DNA from 3 places in the Salibacterium sp. K-3 genome. Region 2 is predicted to be linked to each of the others. Evidence: predicted binding sites of a transcription regulator. Region 2 holds the regulator's gene; each other region holds the start of a gene.
What was found. The regulator LexA, encoded in region 2, represses DNA repair genes until DNA is damaged. The targets are predictions, from matches to a motif close to CGAACATATGTTCG.
Positions count from the first base shown of each region.

Region 1: ACW9JV_RS11345 (WYL domain-containing protein) is a predicted target of LexA. The motif match lies at 2,997-3,010, and genes of this name have one in related genera.
Region 3: ACW9JV_RS00630 (YolD-like family protein) is a predicted target of LexA. The motif match lies at 5,198-5,211, and genes of this name have one in related genera.

Region 1 is NZ_JBSVZE010000001.1:2,254,968-2,259,247, reverse strand. Features, by position in the region: gene ACW9JV_RS11370 (hypothetical protein) at 1-138, opposite strand, end outside; gene ACW9JV_RS11365 (hypothetical protein) at 347-553, shown strand; gene ACW9JV_RS11360 (hypothetical protein) at 748-909, opposite strand; gene ACW9JV_RS11355 (hypothetical protein) at 1,035-1,496, opposite strand; gene ACW9JV_RS11350 (DUF3231 family protein) at 1,812-2,819, opposite strand; gene ACW9JV_RS11345 (WYL domain-containing protein) at 3,078-3,287, shown strand; gene ACW9JV_RS11340 (recombinase family protein) at 3,420-4,280, opposite strand, start outside.
Region 2 is NZ_JBSVZE010000001.1:1,768,586-1,776,357, forward strand. Features, by position in the region: gene ACW9JV_RS08785 (methionine gamma-lyase family protein) at 1-765, shown strand, start outside; gene ACW9JV_RS08790 (MerR family transcriptional regulator) at 858-1,250, shown strand; gene glnA (type I glutamate--ammonia ligase) at 1,324-2,670, shown strand; gene lexA (transcriptional repressor LexA) at 2,891-3,514, opposite strand; gene ACW9JV_RS08805 (hypothetical protein) at 3,677-3,871, shown strand; gene ACW9JV_RS08810 (YneB family resolvase-like protein) at 3,888-4,553, shown strand; gene ACW9JV_RS08815 (DUF896 domain-containing protein) at 4,694-4,933, shown strand; gene tkt (transketolase) at 5,128-7,125, shown strand; gene sirA (sporulation inhibitor of replication protein SirA) at 7,376-7,772, shown strand, end outside.
Region 3 is NZ_JBSVZE010000001.1:118,142-125,913, forward strand. Features, by position in the region: gene ACW9JV_RS00610 (M24 family metallopeptidase) at 1-889, shown strand, start outside; gene ACW9JV_RS00615 (TraR/DksA C4-type zinc finger protein) at 967-1,632, shown strand; gene ACW9JV_RS00620 (hypothetical protein) at 1,695-3,482, opposite strand; gene ACW9JV_RS00625 (glycosyltransferase) at 3,535-4,629, opposite strand; gene ACW9JV_RS00630 (YolD-like family protein) at 4,830-5,168, opposite strand; gene ACW9JV_RS00635 (winged helix-turn-helix transcriptional regulator) at 5,313-5,645, shown strand; gene ACW9JV_RS00640 (DoxX family protein) at 5,774-6,181, shown strand; gene ACW9JV_RS00645 (VOC family protein) at 6,200-7,057, shown strand; gene ACW9JV_RS00650 (amidohydrolase family protein) at 7,192-7,772, shown strand, end outside.

The DNA of each region.
Region 1 (4,280 bases), 480 kb from region 2:
AAAATCTTCTTCATAAAAGCGCTCAACACTCTGAGGGACCCTATAAAAACGGATCTCTCCTCGCTGCTCTCCATCTGATTTCACAAGTGCCCATTTTGCCTGCAGCTCTCCGTCAATCTCTTCGTAGTAAACCCACATAATTTGCGACCTCCTCGCCGACTTGTTCCTGCAGTTGGTTCATCATTCTTTGCGTCGTCAGGTGGGTTTGGATTATTTGTTTCGCCTAATAAATAAGAAACAGTAACATCATATTTCTATGCAAGTATTTATCTTGCAAATGCTCTTATTAATGAATAGGGCAGTCCAAATGGATCCCCCGCATAAAATGTCACGAGGTGATGCACCAATGACTGACAAATATGAAGATCAATCGATGGAGTATTACCACGGGAACACCAAGATTAAAATTGTCGATCCTGGTCCGGTTCCCCCGGAAAAAGTGGAGCGCATTTTAGAACAGTTTCACAAGGTAGGATGGTCCATATGGAATGACCTATCTCCCGAAGAACAAAAAGCCATCAACGCAGAATACGACAAGCAGCGGGCTGATTAAGCCTGCATTATTGGACAAGTTCTCTGTGATTCTATCGTACATTGAAAAACCTATTACCAGGAGGGCAAACACAGAGCGGTGACGGAGAGTACAGATCGAAAATCAGCCGGCAGAACAGATGCTGAAACGATATCAGCGACCGCGAGTGTGACGGTGTATGAGAAAGTGCAAAGTCGCCCTTAGGCGACTTGACACTACAAAAGGGTCCGGCACTCAGAAATGCACTGTTCTAAATCTTGTACAGCATGTTCCATTTTCTCTTTAGGTTCTTCATGTGCTGTATTTAATGCATTATTTAAGTGTCCTAAAGCACTTTCACACTCGTCAATGCATTTTTGAAGTTCGGTGTTATCCATAAGAAACCTCCTTTCAAAAATTAGTACATCCTTAAAGTTTCTAACACGAGTTATTTTATACAAGTTATTTAAGACAATGGAAAACTGCACATTCGACGGATTATGTGCACTTGAAAATATTCTTCTTAATAATCATGGACCATATGCTTTTCATACCATTTTTGGTAAATATAAATGATAGGAACAAGGCTTGTTATGATCAGAAAGAGCTCGAAATTAGTCATATTTTTTAATTCGTAAACATTATACGTTTCAAATACAAGCGGGCTGATGATAAATGCTTGAAATGCGTCCACCATGAAATTCAAACCGAAAAACAGCCATGGGTTTGGGAACGTAATATAAAAAATCAGTATTGTGGTCACAGGAAGAAAACCATATGTAAAAGATGGAATACCGTTAAGAAAAAAGACGTTGTTGGTGACAGTCCACCAATTATATACTTCTGCCATTTGAAAATGGATGGTATCGAGCATCAAAGTGAAAAAGGCTACAGATAAAAATCGTCTAAGCTTTGTTGAATCTAAGAAAATTAATATAAACCAGGGAACAATAAGTAAAACCCAGGGTAAAATATTTTCTCCCATTTGTACTCTCCTCATGATCACTTAGAATTTTGGTCAAAACTACCGGGTACAGCGAATGACAATATTATAAATTATTACAAAGATCCACTTTTTCAGGTTTACCAAAAAAATAAAAATTATTCAGCTGCGCATTTCGTGGCTTATGCGCATGAACACCTAAAAGTGTTAATATAGAAATGATTAAAAGAGAAAAAATCCCAAACAATTGTTTGAAATTTCTGTTAGTATGATAATTGGGGGTTTTAGGCAGTGTGACGGCAACATGAAAACGGCATGGCTGCCGACCATTAAAAGGCGGGCAGATCATTACAAGATCTATTTTTTATTAGCTAATTCATCCCGGTCCGCTGCCCGTGGAGGCTCCTCCATCCATCCGTGTTTAATTATAATTCTCGCCCCACTATCCGCAAACTTTGCGATTTCAGCCATCAGCCTGCTGTACATAACACCGATATCCCTGCGCGGACTCATAGACATGCTTGTACCGTAATACCCAAGACTGATGGCCGTCAAAGTAGAGCAATAGAACATCATCTTTTTGTCAGAAAAGGTGTAAGCCGTTGAATCAGTAACCTCGGAGTCCAACATCATGGGACTGGGCAAATCATTTTCTTTCAGATAGGATTCGAAGATTTCACAATGTTTTTGGGCAATCTCCTTACCTTTCTTAAGATATTGAACCACCTCTTTGTTCTGAGCAACCTGGCTGTACCCCATCATGGTTGCAGACCCTAAAGCATTTCTTTGGAAGTTGGCATAAAGATTGGATATTTCCATCCCCGTTAACGGTCGTCTTTCTCCAAAGTACCCTGTTAAAAAACTTTTATCCTTAACATAATCAAGCGTTTTCGGCTTTGGAAGGTAGGGAGATCTTATATATAGGCCTCTGGATAATAAAAGGTCATTGCTCCATTTTATAATTTTATCTGATTCTGCGAGACAGGTACTGAAAAAATGATAAATATCCTCTCTCACAGCCAAACTTAAAGATATGCCATAATTATTAACTCCAAGTTTTCCTAATTGGTTCAGCGAATTTAAAAAGTACGTATCAGAAAACAAACGGGGGGCTGTTACATCTGCGTCTTCGCTTACGTTAAACCCATGAGGAACAGGATAATTTTCGTTATTAAATAGTTGTGTAATGGTACGAACTTGAGATTGAGAAACCTTTAAGGCGTATTGTAGTAATTCGTTTATCTCATCATCTTCGACGGTATTCACTTCACACTCTAAATGACAAATTGCAGCACTGTCATTCATATATGTTATCCATAATTGTGAGATTTCTGCTGAAGTTAATGAAATGTTTCGTTCTGACATTTGCATCCCTACTCTTTAGAAGAATAATTTTGTTTTTAGTCTGTACCATTTTTAATGTATATATTCTCTTGGGATTAACTTTAATATGAAACGGTATCGTCCGCATACTTATCCGGAAAATGTTAGCTGTTTGTGTCATTTTTTCCATATTGATCTCCTCTTTGTCTTATAATAATACGAACATTCATTCTCTATAGGTCTTGAAACGAAACAAGTGTTCGTATATAATAAAAGAAAAGCGAACGGGGAGGCTTCGTAATGGAAGGTGTCTTGAAGAGAGCTGCAGAGACGAAGGAACCGGTTCAGGTTATATACGAGAGCAGAGATGGAACGCTGAGTCAGAGAACAGTTACAGTACATCAGTTTAATGAAAAGCATGTGCTGGTGTGGTGCCATCATAGAAGAGCCATTCGATCTCTGAAGGTAAGTAACATTTTGTCAGCGGGAAGAATAAAACAATACGCTTGATTATGGAATCCAGAGATGACGCTTGATTATGGAATCCAGAGATGAAGTACCTCTGGATTTTAATATATATAGGAGAAACTCGAAGTACGTATACATATAACAACAAGAAGGCAATGAATTGCCCTTGATACGTTATATGTAATGAGGAGCAAAGGTATGAGGGAGGCGGGGGTAAATCACAAGTTCGAAGTCATCTAAACGCTGCTGCTTGTTTTTGGTGTAAACGGCTTTCTCGATTACTGATTTGAGAAGGGCGTTTTTCTTTTTGATGTCGTCTGTCTTCCTATATAAATCGAGGACGTGTTCGACATGGGGGATAATGTTCTCCTGGGCTGCTTCGCGTTCCTGAAGCAGTTCTATCTCTGATTGAGCGTTGGCGATGTTTGTGTTGATGTCATTCATGCGGTCGGAGATATTTTGCGATCTTTCGAGAAAGGTTTCCTCATCGTACACTCCGCGTTCAAGAAAGTCATGCAGCTTCAGCTTCTGTTTGTTCAGTTCCTTTAATTCTTTCTCCATGGAATGAATCGAGTTCTGTAAAATCTCAAGCTCGTTGGCATCTTCGTTTGCAGTGTTATCCTCATTTCCATAATCCCAGTCAGCCTTGTACCGAGCCAGCCAGTCCTGCAGTCCGTCCAATACTTTCTGTTCGACAAACTCCATTTTGGAGCTGCGGCAGCCACAGTTTTTAGCGTTATTACACATAACGAATGTTTTACCGTCTGTATAAGGGCGCCGGACCATGGTTTTCTCGCAGTACCCACATTTTACGATACCGGCTAGGGGGTTCGTTACACGGCCGCCCAGCTGATAAGGTACGTGATATCTCGTTTTCAAAATATCTTGTGCTTTCTCATACAGTTCCATTGGTACAAGAGGTTTATGCTTGCCTTCAACATCCACCCATTCATTACGGGGACGGGTGCGTGTGTCCTTTGTTTTCCCTGGTGTGGTGGACTTCTTGATATCCTTGCGTTTCCATTGCAGCCGTCC
Region 2 (7,772 bases):
AAAGGGTATGATGACCGGCCTTCGCTGTCCATGCAGACGCTGGGGCGCCTTATTTCTGATCTGAAGACAGAGCGGCCGGATCTAATTATATTTGTCGATAACTGCTACGGAGAATTTGTGGAAGAACAGGAACCCGGCCATGCCGGAGCGGATCTAATCGCAGGATCGTTAATCAAAAATCCCGGCGGAGGACTCGTCAGAAGCGGCGGTTACATAGCAGGCAAAGCCGGACTCGTGGAACAGGCTTCATCGCGTTTTGCCGCACCCGGGATCGGTCTGGAAGGAGGCGCGATGCTGCACACTCTTCCGGAAATGTATCAGGGGCTTTTTATGGCTCCCCACATTGTAGGACAAGCACTGAAAGGTGCTCTTTTCACGTCTGCTCTCATGGAGCAGGCCGGGTTGAAAACCTATCCAGCAAGCCGGGAGGGGCGGACAGATATCGTGCAGGCCGTTGAATTCGGTGAAGAACAAAGAATGGTCCGCTTCTGCCAGGCTGTACAGGAAGCCTCTCCGGTAGATTCAATGGTTCAGCCCCAGCCTTCGCCAATGCCCGGCTATGAAGATAATGTCATTATGGCTGCAGGCACATTTATCCAGGGATCCAGTATTGAACTCACAGCCGACGGGCCTCTGCGTTCTCCTTACCGGGCATACGTTCAGGGAGGGCTGACCGTTTCCCATGTAAAATATGCCGTCACTTACGGGCTTGAGGTACTGCTGCGTGAAAAGCTGCTTTCTCTCCCGGAAGATCAGTCTATGTAATTTTCCATGTAAAAATAGTTAACATGTCATTGACTAAAAACCTCACATCATGTAGGATAAGTATAACTTCAATGAGGAAAGGGGGCAGCCAGATGAATGATCATATTCGGCGTAACATGCCTTTATTTCCCATAAGTATCGTGAAAAAACTCACGGAATTATCTGCAAGACAGGTTCGTTACTATGAAGAACACGGTCTGGTGCATCCGTCCCGTTCGGAAGGTAATCAGCGCCAGTTTTCCTTCAACGATGTTGACAGGCTTCTGGAGATTAAAAGTCTGATTGAACGGGGAGTGAATATTTCGGGCATTAAGGAAATATTTGAACTGCGTGCTGAACAGGAGCAGCCGGCCGCAGCTCTCAAAAACACAGAAAGTATGAGTGACAAGGAGCTCCGCCGCCACCTTCAGAAGGAAGTGATGATGGCGGGCGCACACGGACGGACTTCGATGATTCAGGGGCAGCTTTCACGATTTTTTCATTAGTTTGATGAACCTTCTTCTGCCGGCCGGTAGAAGATTTCATATCCATTTTACTTAAAAGAGAGGAGTTTACGTCATGGCCACAACAAAAAAAGACATTATGAGAATGGCTGAGGAAGAGAACGTAAAATTTATTCGTCTGCAGTTTACAGACCTGCAGGGAATCATCAAAAATGTGGAGATTCCGTACGACCAGCTCGATAAAGCTCTGGATAACCTGATGATGTTCGACGGATCTTCCATTGAAGGATTCGTCCGCATCGAAGAATCTGATATGTACTTATATCCGGATCTGGAGACATGGGTTGTATTTCCATGGACGCCGGAAAAAGGAAAAGTGGCGCGCCTCATCTGCGACATATATGAACCGGGCCCTGTCGGAGAAGAACCGAAGCCGTTTGAAGGAGATCCGCGCGGCATATTGAAACGCGTTCTGAAGGAAGCGGAAAATCTTGGATTCACAGACTTCAACATCGGACCGGAACCGGAATTCTTCCTTTTCAAAAACGATGAAAACGGGGAGCCGACGATGGAACTGAACGACAAAGGCGGGTACTTCGACCTTGCGCCGACCGACCTCGGTGAAAACTGCCGCCGTGACATTGTTCTTGAACTTGAAGACATGGGATTTGAAATTGAAGCTTCCCACCACGAAGTGGCGCCGGGACAGCATGAAATTGACTTTAAATATGCGGATGCTGTAACAACCTGCGATAATATCCAGACGTTTAAACTGGTTGTTAAGACGATCGCAAGAAAACACGGTCTTCACGCTACGTTTATGCCGAAGCCGCTGTTCGGCGTAAACGGATCCGGCATGCACTGCAACATGTCGCTGTTTAAAGGCAAGGAAAATGCGTTTTACGACAAGAAAACCGATTCTCAGCTCAGCGAAACAGCGATGCAGTTCCTTGCAGGAATTCTGGAGCACGCCCAGGCCTTTACAGCGTTGACCAACCCGATTGTAAACTCCTATAAGCGCCTTGTACCAGGCTTTGAAGCACCAGTATATGTAGCCTGGTCTCTGAGAAACAGAAGTCCGCTTGTCCGGATTCCGTCTTCCCGCGGTATGAGCACCCGCATTGAAGTGAGAAGCCCGGATCCGGCTGCGAACCCGTATCTGGCTATGGCATCTATGCTGGCATCCGGCCTGGACGGCATTAAGAGAAAGCTGAGTGCTCCGGAGCCGACAGACCGCAACATCTATGTCATGACGAAAGAAGAGCGTGAAGAAGAAGGGATCAAAGACCTTCCGGCTGATCTGCGTGAATCGCTCGATAATCTTCTCGGCGATGAAACTCTCGTAAATGCGATTGGATCCCACGCTATTGAGCATTTTGCCGAGGCAAAAGAGATTGAATGGGATATGTTCCGAAGCCAGGTCCACCCTTGGGAAAGAGAACAGTTCATGTCCACGTACTAACATTCAGAAGCCCTGTCACTGTAATGGTGGCAGGGTTTTTTTAGCATAAGAACATCTTGCAGGCGGGCCCCTTGCGTTTTTCTTACCAGTACAGAGGTATGGTCTTTCCAGCGTTCACGGTGCAGGAATCCGCCGGTATCAAAAAAACCGCGGAACTGTCTTTTGAGACAGCTCCGCGGTTTTTTGAGGTGCAGAACTACCGAAGCTCATGGTAAATGATCTAATGCAGGGTTCGGAAAACCCCGGTGACCTTCCCGAGAATGGTACAGTTATCGAGAATGATTGGGTCCATGGCGGCATTTTCCGGCTGCAGCCGGATATAATGATCCTCTTTATAGAATCTTTTCACGGTAGCCTCAAGTTCCTCTGTCATCGCCACAATGATATCACCGTTATCAGCAGTCTGCTCCTGTTTGACAATGACAAGATCCCCGTCATAAATGCCGGCTTCAATCATGCTGTCTCCTTCAATGGTCAATACGAATACTTTTTCATCGGAAACCATACGATCAGGAAGAGGAATATACTCATCAATGTTTTCCACTGCCGTAATCGGCTCGCCGGCTGTAACCTTACCGAGAACCGGAACATAAACAGCCTGGCTTTCAGATATGGAAACATTTTCTTCTTCCAGTTCCAGGACTTCAATGGCCCGCGGCTTCGTCGGATCCCGGCGTATATATCCTTTGTTTTCCAGTCTGGCTAGGTGGCCGTGGACGGTGGAACTTGAAGCAAGTCCCACCGATTCTCCGATTTCCCGGACGGATGGAGGGTAGCCTTTCATTTTTACTTCGTCTTTTATATAGTCGAGAATCTGCTGTTGTCTTCTGGACAGTTTAGGCATAGGCTGCACCTCATTTTCCAAATATTTATTGAGTTTATTGTACCATGGAAAACATATGTCCGCAAACACTCGTTCTAATTTTCCCTTGACGGGAACAATAGTTCTATATATACTGGTGGTATCTAAAGACGGAACAGATATTCTCATTACTGGAGGGGTAGTATGATTTCCAAATGCAAAAGGCTGAATAAACAGGAATGGATGATTCTTCTAATCTTTATCTTGTCTATTATTATGATGATTACTGTGGTGGAATGGTCGCAGGCTTCGGATGAATACAACAAAAACATGAATCTTGTAGAAGAGGAAGAGCCGTCTGATATACTGACCTATGACTGGACAGTCAACTACAAATAGAAAGTGAAGGAATGACATGACAAGCTGCATTATTTACTGCCGCGTCAGCACGACGAAACAAACACAGCAGAGTTCCCTGAAACGCCAGCAGGAAGAGCTTTTCCTGTTAGCCCAAAACCAGGGATTTCAGGTATATCAGACGATTACGGAGGAAGCCGGCGGTTATTCCCTGGAAAGGGACGGACTGCTTGAGATGATGGAGCGGTTTTCGGGAAACGAAGCAGATGTGCTCTGCGTTCAGGATGAAACGCGGCTCGGCCGTGGAAACGCCAGGATTGCGCTGCTTCATCAGCTGTCTGCTCTGGATATCCCCGTTTATACGGTAAGGGATGAAGGGCAAATGCAGCTTTCAGAAAACGACAATATGCTGATGGACATCCTGTCCTTGGTAGAGGAACAGCAGCGGCGCCTTCATAATTTAAAGATAAAGCGGGGAATGAAGCGCGCTGTTGCATCCGGTTATCACCCGGAGAACAATCTTACCGGCAATGACGGAGGAGGAAGAAAGAAAAAAGAAGCTCCGATTGAAGAAATCGTGAGACTCCGAAACAGGGAGCTTCCCTTCTATGATATTGCTGCCACCCTGCGCGGGCTTGGGTATTCCATCTCAAAGGCAACGGTTCATCGAAGGTATCAGGCCTATATGGAGGAGCAGAATACATACGGGGCGAATCAGGAGTAATTCTGATGAACGTGCTTTTCAGTATAGTGAAATCTTTTTCATCCTTTCTCATCCTGAGCAGTCCTGTTTGCATTCCCGAATTTCCTGATTTACATTTAGTATAGAACCTTACAAGGAAAAAGGGAGGTTAATCAAGGCTTATGCTATCGCAGGAAAAGATTGACCGGATTAATGAACTGGCACGCCGCTCAAAAACCACAGGATTAACAGAACAGGAAGAAGAGGAACAGCATGAACTGCGTAATGAATACCTGGCGAAGTTCCGCTCTTCATTCAAAAGTCAACTCCAGTCCGTTAAAGTAGTAGACCAGGAGGGCGATGACGTCACACCTCAAAAACTGGAAAAAGCCAAGCGCAACAACCCTCATTTCCGCGGGTGACAGCATGATCCGTTCAACCTATAGATAAAGGTAACCCTGATGATCCGTTGATCGTCAGGGTTTTTATATGTTTGCGCCCCCGTCCCCGGAGCTGAACGGACATCTCCGGTTGTGCTATCGGACATTTCCGTTTATGATAAAATAGGCAGTATATGATACATAACAGAAGTGATAAAAGAAAGGCAGGGAATCTAATGACAGCAGATCATGTAGAAGAATTGGCGGTCAATACGATACGTACTTTATCCGTGGACAGTGTGGAAAAAGCAAATTCCGGACATCCCGGACTTCCGATGGGAGCGGCCCCTATGGCGTATAAGCTGTGGTCTTCCTTTTTAAACCATAACCCCGGAAACCCGGACTGGTTCAACCGGGATCGGTTTGTTCTCTCGGCTGGACACGGTTCGATGCTCTTATACAGCCTCCTTCATTTGTCCGGGTATGACCTTTCCCTCGACGAACTGAAAAATTTCAGGCAGTGGGGCAGTAAAACTCCCGGCCATCCCGAGTTTGGAGATACACCGGGAGTGGAAGCGACCACCGGTCCGCTCGGACAGGGTATTGGTATGGCTGTGGGTATGGCTATGGCTGAACGCCATCTCGCTGCCGTTTATAACACCGAAGACATTCCTCTTGTCGATCACTATACGTATGTGCTCTGCGGAGACGGTGATCTGATGGAAGGGATATCTGCTGAATCCGCTTCCCTGGCAGGGCATCTGCAGCTAAGCCGGTTGATTATGCTCTATGACTCCAATGATGTTTCGCTGGATGGAGACCTTCATCAGGCGTTTTCCGAAGATGTGTTGAAACGGTATGAAGCCTGCGGATGGCATACGGTACTCGTAGAAGACGGCAATGACCTTGCAGCCATCGAAAAGGCGATAGAAGAAGCAAGGAATGCCGATCGTCCATCTCTTATCGAAGTGAAAACAGAAATAGGGTTCGGCTCTCCCAACAAAGGCGGCACCAGTGCGGCGCACGGAGCTCCGCTCGGAGAGGATGAAGTGAAACTGGTTAAGGATTACTATAAATGGGGATATGAAGAAGCGTTTCATATTCCGGCGGAAGTGACGGAGCACTTTGCCGCTCTGAAAGCTGAAGGGGCCCGTAAAGAACAGGAATGGAACCAGTTATTTGAAACATACAAAGCAGCCTGCCCCGAACTTGCAGAACAGTTCCGTCTCGCTGTCAAAGGCGAGCTTCCTGACGGCTGGAATGAAAATCTTCCTGTTTATCAGGATGAAAAAGCAGCGACGCGGGCTGTATCCGGCGAAGCGCTGCAGGCTTTATCACAATCTGTGCCTTCCCTGTTTGGGGGATCGGCTGACCTTTCCGGTTCCAACAAAACATTAATCAAAAAAGAAACGGACTTCAGCAGAGACGATTATCAAGGACGTAATATCTGGTTCGGCGTACGTGAATTCGCGATGGCCGCTGCCGGAAATGGACTGAAACTTCACGGAGGGGTTCATCCATATGTGTCCACCTTCCTCGTATTTTCCGACTACCTTCGTCCGGCTCTGCGTCTCAGTGCTTTAATGGAGCTTCCGCTCACCTATGTGTTTACACATGACAGCATTGCAGTTGGAGAAGACGGTCCAACGCACGAGCCGATCGAGCAGGTTTCTGCGCTGCGCGCGGTTCCGAATCTGAATGTGATCCGGCCGGCAGACGGAAATGAAACGGTGGCTGCCTGGAAAACAGCACTCGAGAGCACTCATACACCGACAGCTCTGGTATTGACAAGGCAGGGAGTGCCAACACTGCCGGGAACCGCCGAACACGCTGAGGAGGGTGTGCAGAAAGGGGCATATGTTCTAGTGAAAAGCAGCTCCCGTCCGGACGTGCTTCTTCTTGCTTCCGGTTCGGAAGTGTCTCTTGTGGCACAGGCAGCAGAAGCTCTGGAAAAAGACGGCGTGAAAGCAAACGTCATCAGCATGCCGAGCTGGCATTCCTTTGATCAACAGCCGGTTTCCTATCAGCGGGAAATACTTCCTGAGGGCATCCCCGCCCTTGCTGTTGAAATGGGTGCCTCCCACGGATGGTACAAATATACCGGAGCTTACGGCGCGGTCCTCGGTATTGACCGTTTCGGCGCATCGGCTCCAGGCGACGTCAACATCAAGGAATTCGGGTTTACGGTGGATCATGTGACCGCACGGGTAAAAACCCTTCTGGATTCGGAATAAAAGAAGACTGCTCCTTCCGGGACGATGTCCGCCCGGCAGGAGCAGTCTTTTTTTGGCATCTCATTCCACGCTATGCCGACTTCCGGGAGTCTGTACGTTTCTTATAACGTCGAGAAAAAGGACGCTTTCGACAAAAACAGTTGTTTTTATATTCAGAATATGACAGCTCTTTCACGTCTTATCAGTTATAGTGTTGTTAAACAATGTTTCTTCAGCTGCTTCCGATAAGATACGAAAGGAGTGCATATCCATGACAAGATTCCAACTCACAATTATTACCAAAGAGGTAGCTCTTCAGTATTACCAGGCAGAGTACAAGCTTTACCGCTTATTTCTGGATTACCACGAAGCCTATGAATGGGCGAGGCCGCTCTTGAAAAAACAGATCTACTATATTACGGAGCCCCTGCTGTATCCGTATTTTATCGGTACCCTGCACGAAGATTTCAAAAAATCCGGTTTTCATAAAAAAAAGCGGGACATGTATGTGAGCCGCCGTTCGGCCAGTACAATCTACTTAAAAAAACGCCAGATTATATTTGATCATGCCGGCCCGGCCAAAGAAGAATGGCAGGTATTTGACTGCCTTAAAAAAATCTCTCCGTACTTTTTTGCGGTCAATATGAAAAAAGAAACATATGGATGGC
Region 3 (7,772 bases), 1.7 Mb from region 2:
TGATGCCTATGTGCATTCCAGGGAAAAACATCCAATGGAGGTCCTGGCTGCATGGATGAAGCGGTATAAAAAGAAAATAAAACGAGCGGGCGTGGAAATGGAAGCCTATTACTTTTCACCAAGGGCCCTGCAGCAGCTTGAGCGTAAATGCTCCTGGCTGCGTTTCACCGATGCCGGGCTGCTTGTGAACGAAGTCCGGATGATTAAATCAGAAACGGAAATAACCTATATGAAAAAAGCGGGACGCATTGCAGACTCGGCAATGGAATCAGGACGAAGCGCTGTAAAGGAAGGAGCGAGAGTATGTGATATAGCGGCTGCGGTCTCTCATGCCCAGATCAGTGGAACAGCTGAATTTGGTGGAGATTACCCGGCGATTGTGCCGCTGCTTCCGGCCGGCGCATTAACGTATGCACCGCACATCAGCTGGACGGATGAAACGCTGCAGCAGGGAGATCCGGTTATTATTGAGCTGGCCGGGTGTTTCCGGCGTTATCACGCACCGCTGGCAAGAACGTTTACAGCAGGGAAGCCGGACGGCACGTTCCAGCGTTTGACGGATGCGGTGACAGAAGGTCTGGAAACCGTACTCGACCGGATCAGGCCGGGGCTTGCCTGTGAAGAAGTAGAACAAAGCTGGCAGGAATCTCTGGCCCGGTACGGCTATTGCAAAGACTCCCGGATCGGGTATTCCATCGGTATTAATTATCCGCCGGACTGGGGAGAACATACAGCTTCGCTGCGGCCGGGTGACCGTACGATTCTTCAGCCCCGCATGGTGTTTCACCTTATTCCCGGCATCTGGCTGGAAGATACAGGGGTGGAAATCAGCGAAAGCTTTGTCGTCACCGAAGAGGGTTGTGAGACACTCAGCGATTTTCCGCGTTGATATTTCCAGAAACTGTTCCGTAACGAACCAGCCTTGAACACACACACTAAGCGTAAAATGGGGAAAGGAAGAGACAGGTGAAAACAAACGATTTTTTTCAAAAAATGAGGAAACGTCTGCTGGATGAACTACATCAGCATCCGGAGAATGACGAACGGGACACGGAATTCGCGCAGGAGACCATTGGCGAGCTTTCCAACTATGATAACCACCCTGCCGATCAGGCAACAGGTCTGTATGAAAGGGAAAAAGATATAGCGCTTGAGCAGCACGCGGACCGAGGCATTCAACGGGTGAAACAAGCGCTGGAAGCAATCGATGAAGGAACGTATGGAACATGTGAAACATGCGGCAGAGAGATTCCAATGGAACGGCTGGAAGCAGAACCAACGGCCATGCAGTGTATTCAGCATGCCTATGAAGAAACGGGGGAGTACCGGCCGGTGGAAGAAGACAGACTGATCCCCGGCAAGGGGGGGTTTACATCTGTAGAAACCTCAGAAATTGAAAACGGCCGTTTCGATGCTGAGGAAACCTGGGAACAGACCGCAGCTTACGGTTCCTCGGATACGCCGCAGGACACGTATGAACCGTCAAAAGCATATGAAGGGCTGTTTGGCAGTGATCAGGAAGAAACCGGGGATGAGGAAATGCTGGATGGGTTCACGATGACAGACAGTGAAGGCCATCCCATTGACGTGGAGCGGGATGTCGATTTTTCGAATATTTATTTACGCCGATAAAAAAGCTGCCGGGCGTACTGCCGGCAGCTTTGCACTAATTAATGCAAAAGGAGACGGCTGGATCAGCCGTCTCCATTATTGTGTTGAATGGCGGATGTGATGGTTCCATCTTTGATCCGGTACAGGCCCGGTTCATCCACTTTGATATCGCTGTCTGCCTCCAGGCATGCCTGCATCTCGTCTGTAATCTGAATGACCATGAGATACCCGGAGCGTTCCAGATCCTCTGTCAGCTCCTCCCCGTGTTCGTCTGTCGTGCACTGCGTGTGAATAAACGTACTGGCTGTCATTCGTTCATAGCGCATCAAGTGCCGCAGGAAGCCGCGGTCGGATTCACCGAGATCATTGATGATGGTGATGCGGGTGTTTTCGGAGATCGGTTCTTCCTGTCTTAAATCGGTCAGCAGGGAAGAGGCAGCTTTACGCGGAGCAGCTTCTGTATTTTCCTGATGAAAAAATCCCTGTACTTCCCCGGCGTAAGGAACAAATACAAGAAGGCCGGCCAATACCGCCGCGGCACTTCCCGTTCGAAAAAGCACATCCGTATGCTTCATGAAGGTGCGGATGGTAAATACCATGATAATGCCGGTGCAGAAAATAACGATCGACGACTGATACCTGTCAAAACCAGCGAGATATTCCGCTTCCACCTCCGGCATCAGATAGAGATACATGAGATACAGCAGCGCGGTGTATATCACATAAAACAACCCGGCAGACAGCGTCGCGCACACGAGAGGAACCGGTATCCGGCCCGTACGAATCTTAACGGCAGCGGCCGTAAACAGAACGGTAACGAGAGCCGCAATCAGCCCCTGTACAAGCGGGGAGGATAAGTCAAATCCCGCACGGGCCACCATCGGAAGCAGATTGTTAATCAGTTCCGGGGACTTGTCGATATCTGTAAGCGTCTCCTCGGTAATGGCGAATTTACTGTCTTCATATTCAGACGTATTGTAGGCTTCTTCAATATAGCGGGACCATAACAGATTGAAAAAAAGCGGGAGCACAATGGTCCAGCTGATACTCCAGATCATGGACTTAAGCGTTTCTTTCCAGCCTCCGCCGTATTTTCGGAGGTATCGTATCAACAAGGCAATCATCCACAAAACAGTAAACGCAAGAAAGATTTTGCCGCTGTCCTTGATGAGAACAAGCGCGGACAGCATCGGGAACAGCAGTACACTCATCGTTTTCCAGTTGTTTTTATAATAAACAGCTGTGACGACTGCCGCTGCAGCGATATAGCCGAGCAGGGGGTCGACCAGCAGACTGAAAATGCTGGAACTGTTCACCATCAAGAGAACAGCCGGGATGAACAACGTTGCCGCCGCGTGGACCGGCTGCTTCCAGGAGCAAAAGAGAAAAAGCGGGGCCAGTGCCCCTGTAATAAGGATAGCCTGGGCAATCAGCGCCATGCTCTCTGAAAAACCGGTGAATGACACCAGGTAGTAGGCAAAAAGGGCCGATCCGGGCGGGTATGTGGTATATGTAATAATTGTCGATTCATCCGGCAGGCTGTTCGACTGAAACAGTTCTTTCACAATCAGTCCCCAATGGCTGAAATTATCATAGTGCAGAAAGATTTCATCCTGAAGCATGAGAATAAAGAAAGCGGAACCTGCTGCAAAGAATACCATTCCCGGGCTGAATATGCCGGAAAACAGGCTGCGATCCCGCAGAAAAAGAAAGACAGCATAACAAAGCGCGAGAAGACCGCCTCCGAACAGGACATAAGCTGTTTCGGCGAGCACATGCAGCAGACCGCCGAGAAAGAGGACAAGAATCGTTCCCGTGAACAGAACCAGGGGAAGGACGGCTGGCGCAATGCGGTATTTTACGTACAGCACCACACCGTATCCCGCAAACGAAAGCGATACAAGCAGCAGCATGATTAAGACGTTAATAATCGTTCACCTCTCTGCCGATGTAAGAAGCTTCTCTTTTAAACACCCAGTTCCGCTGAATATAAAAGCTGAGTAAAAACAGGAGGGAATCAACGGCGATTTTAATCGGGACTTCATGCCCGCCTGCTGTATGGTACAGCACGTAAACCCCGCCGGCGGAAGCCCCCATCTGGACTGCCGCTAGCGTATAGTACTTCACAAGCGTACGGGCGGGATAATGGTTCGATTTAAAGACCACATGCCGGTTTACTAAATAATTAAACAGGGACGACAGGACCCTTGCGAGCACGGTTGCCAGGATGATGAATCCCATCGGCATCAGTGCTTTGAATATGGCGGAAAATACAGCGAACAGCGTGACGTCCACGACAAAGGAAGCAAGGGACGAAAAAAGAAAACGTAAAAAGACATAATATATTTTGATCGAATCCAGGATCGGGTGAAAATGGGAGGATTCATTGTCATTCATATAGATCGTCTCAATGGTCACTTCTTCAATCGACCGTTGGTTGGTCCGGCAGGCCAGTATCATTCTCATTTCGAACTCATAGCCGTCGCCCTTGATCTCGAGCAGTTCTCCGGCAAATGCTGCCGGAATGCCCCGGAGGCCTGTCTGGGTATCGGTCAGTTTCATGCCGGAAGCCGCTTTTACGACCATTTTTGTTAAGACGTTTCCAAACCGGCTCCGCAGCGGAATATCTTCCCCTGAAAAATCACGGACACCGAGAATCAAGGCTTCCGGCTGCTCGATCAGGCCATCTGCTGTTTTCTTTATATCTTCCGGACGGTGCTGGCCGTCCGCGTCCGCTGTGATCAAACCTGTCCCATTCGGACGATAGGTGCTGTAATAGGAAAAAGCTGTCTTCAGCGCTTTTCCTTTTCCCTGATTTTCCTGGTGCCTGAGCACCCTGCAGGAGGAAAACTCCTCCAATGTATCAAATATAGAAGCGCAGGAAGCGTCACTGCCGTCATCTACAATAATAATGTCATCGAACGATTCTCTGCTCAATTTACGTACAAGCTCCAGTAATTGTTCATCCGGATTGTAGGCGGGAATGACGATGGAAACTCCCTCATGCTGTTCAGCCATCGACGATTTCCCCCTTTCTTTATTAAGGCTGCCGTTTTCGACGAAATAAAACACTCATGAGATAACAACATGAGTGTTCTGCCGCCGGGCCGGCGCTGTTGTTTTTCTCTGAAGGGATGTATGACTGCATGGCATTATTCCCTGAATGTCGTTTCTTTACACTTTTTAATCTTATAATAACAGATTTTGTTTTTCCATGACTATTCAATATTAACCAAATGATCAAAATGCAGATATTGCACCCCATCTTTCGTCTGAAGATGAAACTGCTGCTGTTCGTGATTAATATAGTGGCAGGTGCCGGTGATGTGATAAAAGAAACCGTTCTTCCAGCAGGTGAAACAGAGGGTACGGTTGGAGCGCATCGCCTCGCCGAGTATCCATTCCAGCTCTTCCCACCGCTGAGGATCAAGTTCCGGCTTTTTGACCTTTTTCTGCTCCTTTTGATGCTGAAGCCATTTTTCCCTGTGCTCGGGAAGTATCATGCGGGAAGCCTCCCAGCGCATGTTGGAGCCCGGTGTCAGTTTATTTCCTTTCATGATGCATCCCTCCTTGCTTTTATTATATGCAAACATTTGTTCCTTTAAAAGCTTTAATATTTTCCAGCGTCAGAAGCTTCATGACTATAAGAAAACACTGGAATATACTATAATAGAAAAAACGAAGAAATCGGAGGTGTCGATATGGCTTCCATGAGGGTGTGCCCGAAATTCGAAGAAGCTTTTCAGCTGTTGGGAAAGCGCTGGATCGGCATTATTATCCGTGTGCTCGAAGACGGCCCGAAGCGTTTTAATGAAATTGCTGAACAAATTCCGGAAATCAGCAAAAAAATGCTGACGGAACGGCTGAGAGAAATGGAAGAAGAAGAAGTCGTGCAGCGCGAAGTCTTTCCCGAAACCCCGGTACGGATTATGTATTCGCTGACAGAAAAGGGAGAGGCAATCACTCCTGCGCTGGCAGAAATACAGAAATGGGCGGATAACTGGGTGGACGCTGGTACAGACGGAACGGAATGAAAACCATGTGAAGTAAAAGGGATAAGGTGTGAGGAAGGCCCGTGCTGATGCAGGGGATTTCGTTTTTCACTTGACTTACTAAAAGTAACCTGATATATTTTTGTTACTTAATAAAAGGAGGGTCTTATATGTCTTTATTAGCAAGTACAGGGCTGTTCATTATACGGCTTGTTATTGGATTAAGTTTTGCTGCCCACGGCACGCAGAAACTGTTCGGCTGGTTCGGGGGCCATGGATTGAAAGCGACCGGAGGATTTTTTGACTCGATCGGCATCAAGCCGGGTTATACCATGGCGCTCACAGCGGGCCTGCTTGAATTCGTCGGCGGGCTGTTGTTTGCCCTCGGCCTGCTCACTCCGGCAGCAGGTATCATTATCGCTGTTACGATGCTGGGAGCGATCATCAAAGTCCATGGTCCGAACGGTTTCTGGGCAACCGACGGCGGTTATGAATATAATCTGATGCTGCTTGTCATCGGAATTGGATTTGTTTTCACCGGAGCGGGTATGTTCTCGCTGGATGCCCTTATATTTTAATCGAAAGGAGAAACTGCTATGTCTGCCGCACTTCCAGATGATGCCGCTGTCGGGTCTGTTGTATTAACGATTGCAGATCTGCATAGGTCTCTTGAATTTTATGAAGGCCTGCTTGGATTCCAGGTTATTGGGAAAACGTCCCAAACTGCACAGCTTTCGGCCGATGGGCGGAATACGCTGATCGTGCTGGAGGAACGGCCGGGCGCCGTCCCGAAGCCGCCCCGCACGACCGGTTTGTATCATGCAGCAGTCCTGCTTCCGGACCGCCCGTCGCTGGGGCGTATTCTGCGCAGACTTGTCGAACAGGACTACCCGCTGCAGGGAGCGGCGGATCATGACTTCAGTGAAGCGGTGTATCTGCCGGATCCCGATGGAAACGGGTTGGAACTGTACAGAGATCGGGACCGCAGTCAGTGGACGTATGATGAGGAAGGCTGGGTGCAAGCTCCGACGGTGCCAATGGATGCCGATGGAGTGCTGCGTGCCGCAGAGGGACAGGAATGGAACGGCATGCCTGCTGAAACGGTCATCGGTCATATTCACCTGCACGTCGGCGATCTGGAAAAAACGAAAGCCTTCTATGTCGACGGACTGGGCTTTGCGCCGACGGTTTACATGGGGGACCATGCTTTGTTTGTAGCTGCCGGCGGGTACCACCATCATATCGGCCTTAACATTTGGGCGGGAAAAGATGCCCCCGCCCCTCCGGAACATGCTGCCGGGTTGAAAGAATACACTGTTACCTTTTCGGATAGACAGGAGCTTGGCCGGGCGCGCTCCCGCCTGATAGAAGCGGGTATCGCCTTTGAAGAGCAGGACGGTGCGCTGTTAACCGAAGACGCCTCGCATAATCAGGTCCGTCTGGCGGTGCGATAGCGGCTGTACAGGAAACCAAACAGCTTTCAGATAGAAGGCTGTTTGGTTTTTTTGTGATAAACTGTGATACGAAGCAAAGCAGGAAAACAGGCAGGCAGCGGCGAATGTAAAAGGCAGAAGGAGTGGAGTCAGTGATGCGTATAGTTGATGCTCATTTTCATATTATTGATCCGGCTTACCCTCTGCACTCCAATCAGGGATATGTTCCTCCTGCCTACCGTCTCCAGGATTACCTGGCGGATATGGAACCTTTCTCCCTGGCAGGGGGCGTGGTGGTATCGGGATCGTTTCAGGGATGGGACCAGACCTATCTGACGGACACCCTTGAAGCCCTCGGGAACCGCTTTGCGGGAGTGACACAGCTTCCTGCTTCTGTCACGGAAAAAGAAGTACAGTACCTTCATGAAAAAGGGGTGCGCGGCATTCGTTTTAATCTGAAACGAGGGGGCCGGTGGCAGTTGGAGGATATGGAGAGACTGGCGCGCAATGTATACAACTGGGCCGGCTGGCACTCCGAGCTGTATGTGGAAGCGGCCATGCTGAATGAGTTAAAGCCTGTGATCCACCGTCTGCCTGCTGTCGTGGTGGATCACCTCGGGCTGATAAAAGACGGCTTTGACACCCTTGCCGCGTTAACTGCCGAAGGAGTAAGGGTGAAAGCCTCGGGATTCGGACGTGTAACCTTGAATGTAAGGGAAGCTATGACGCGGATATA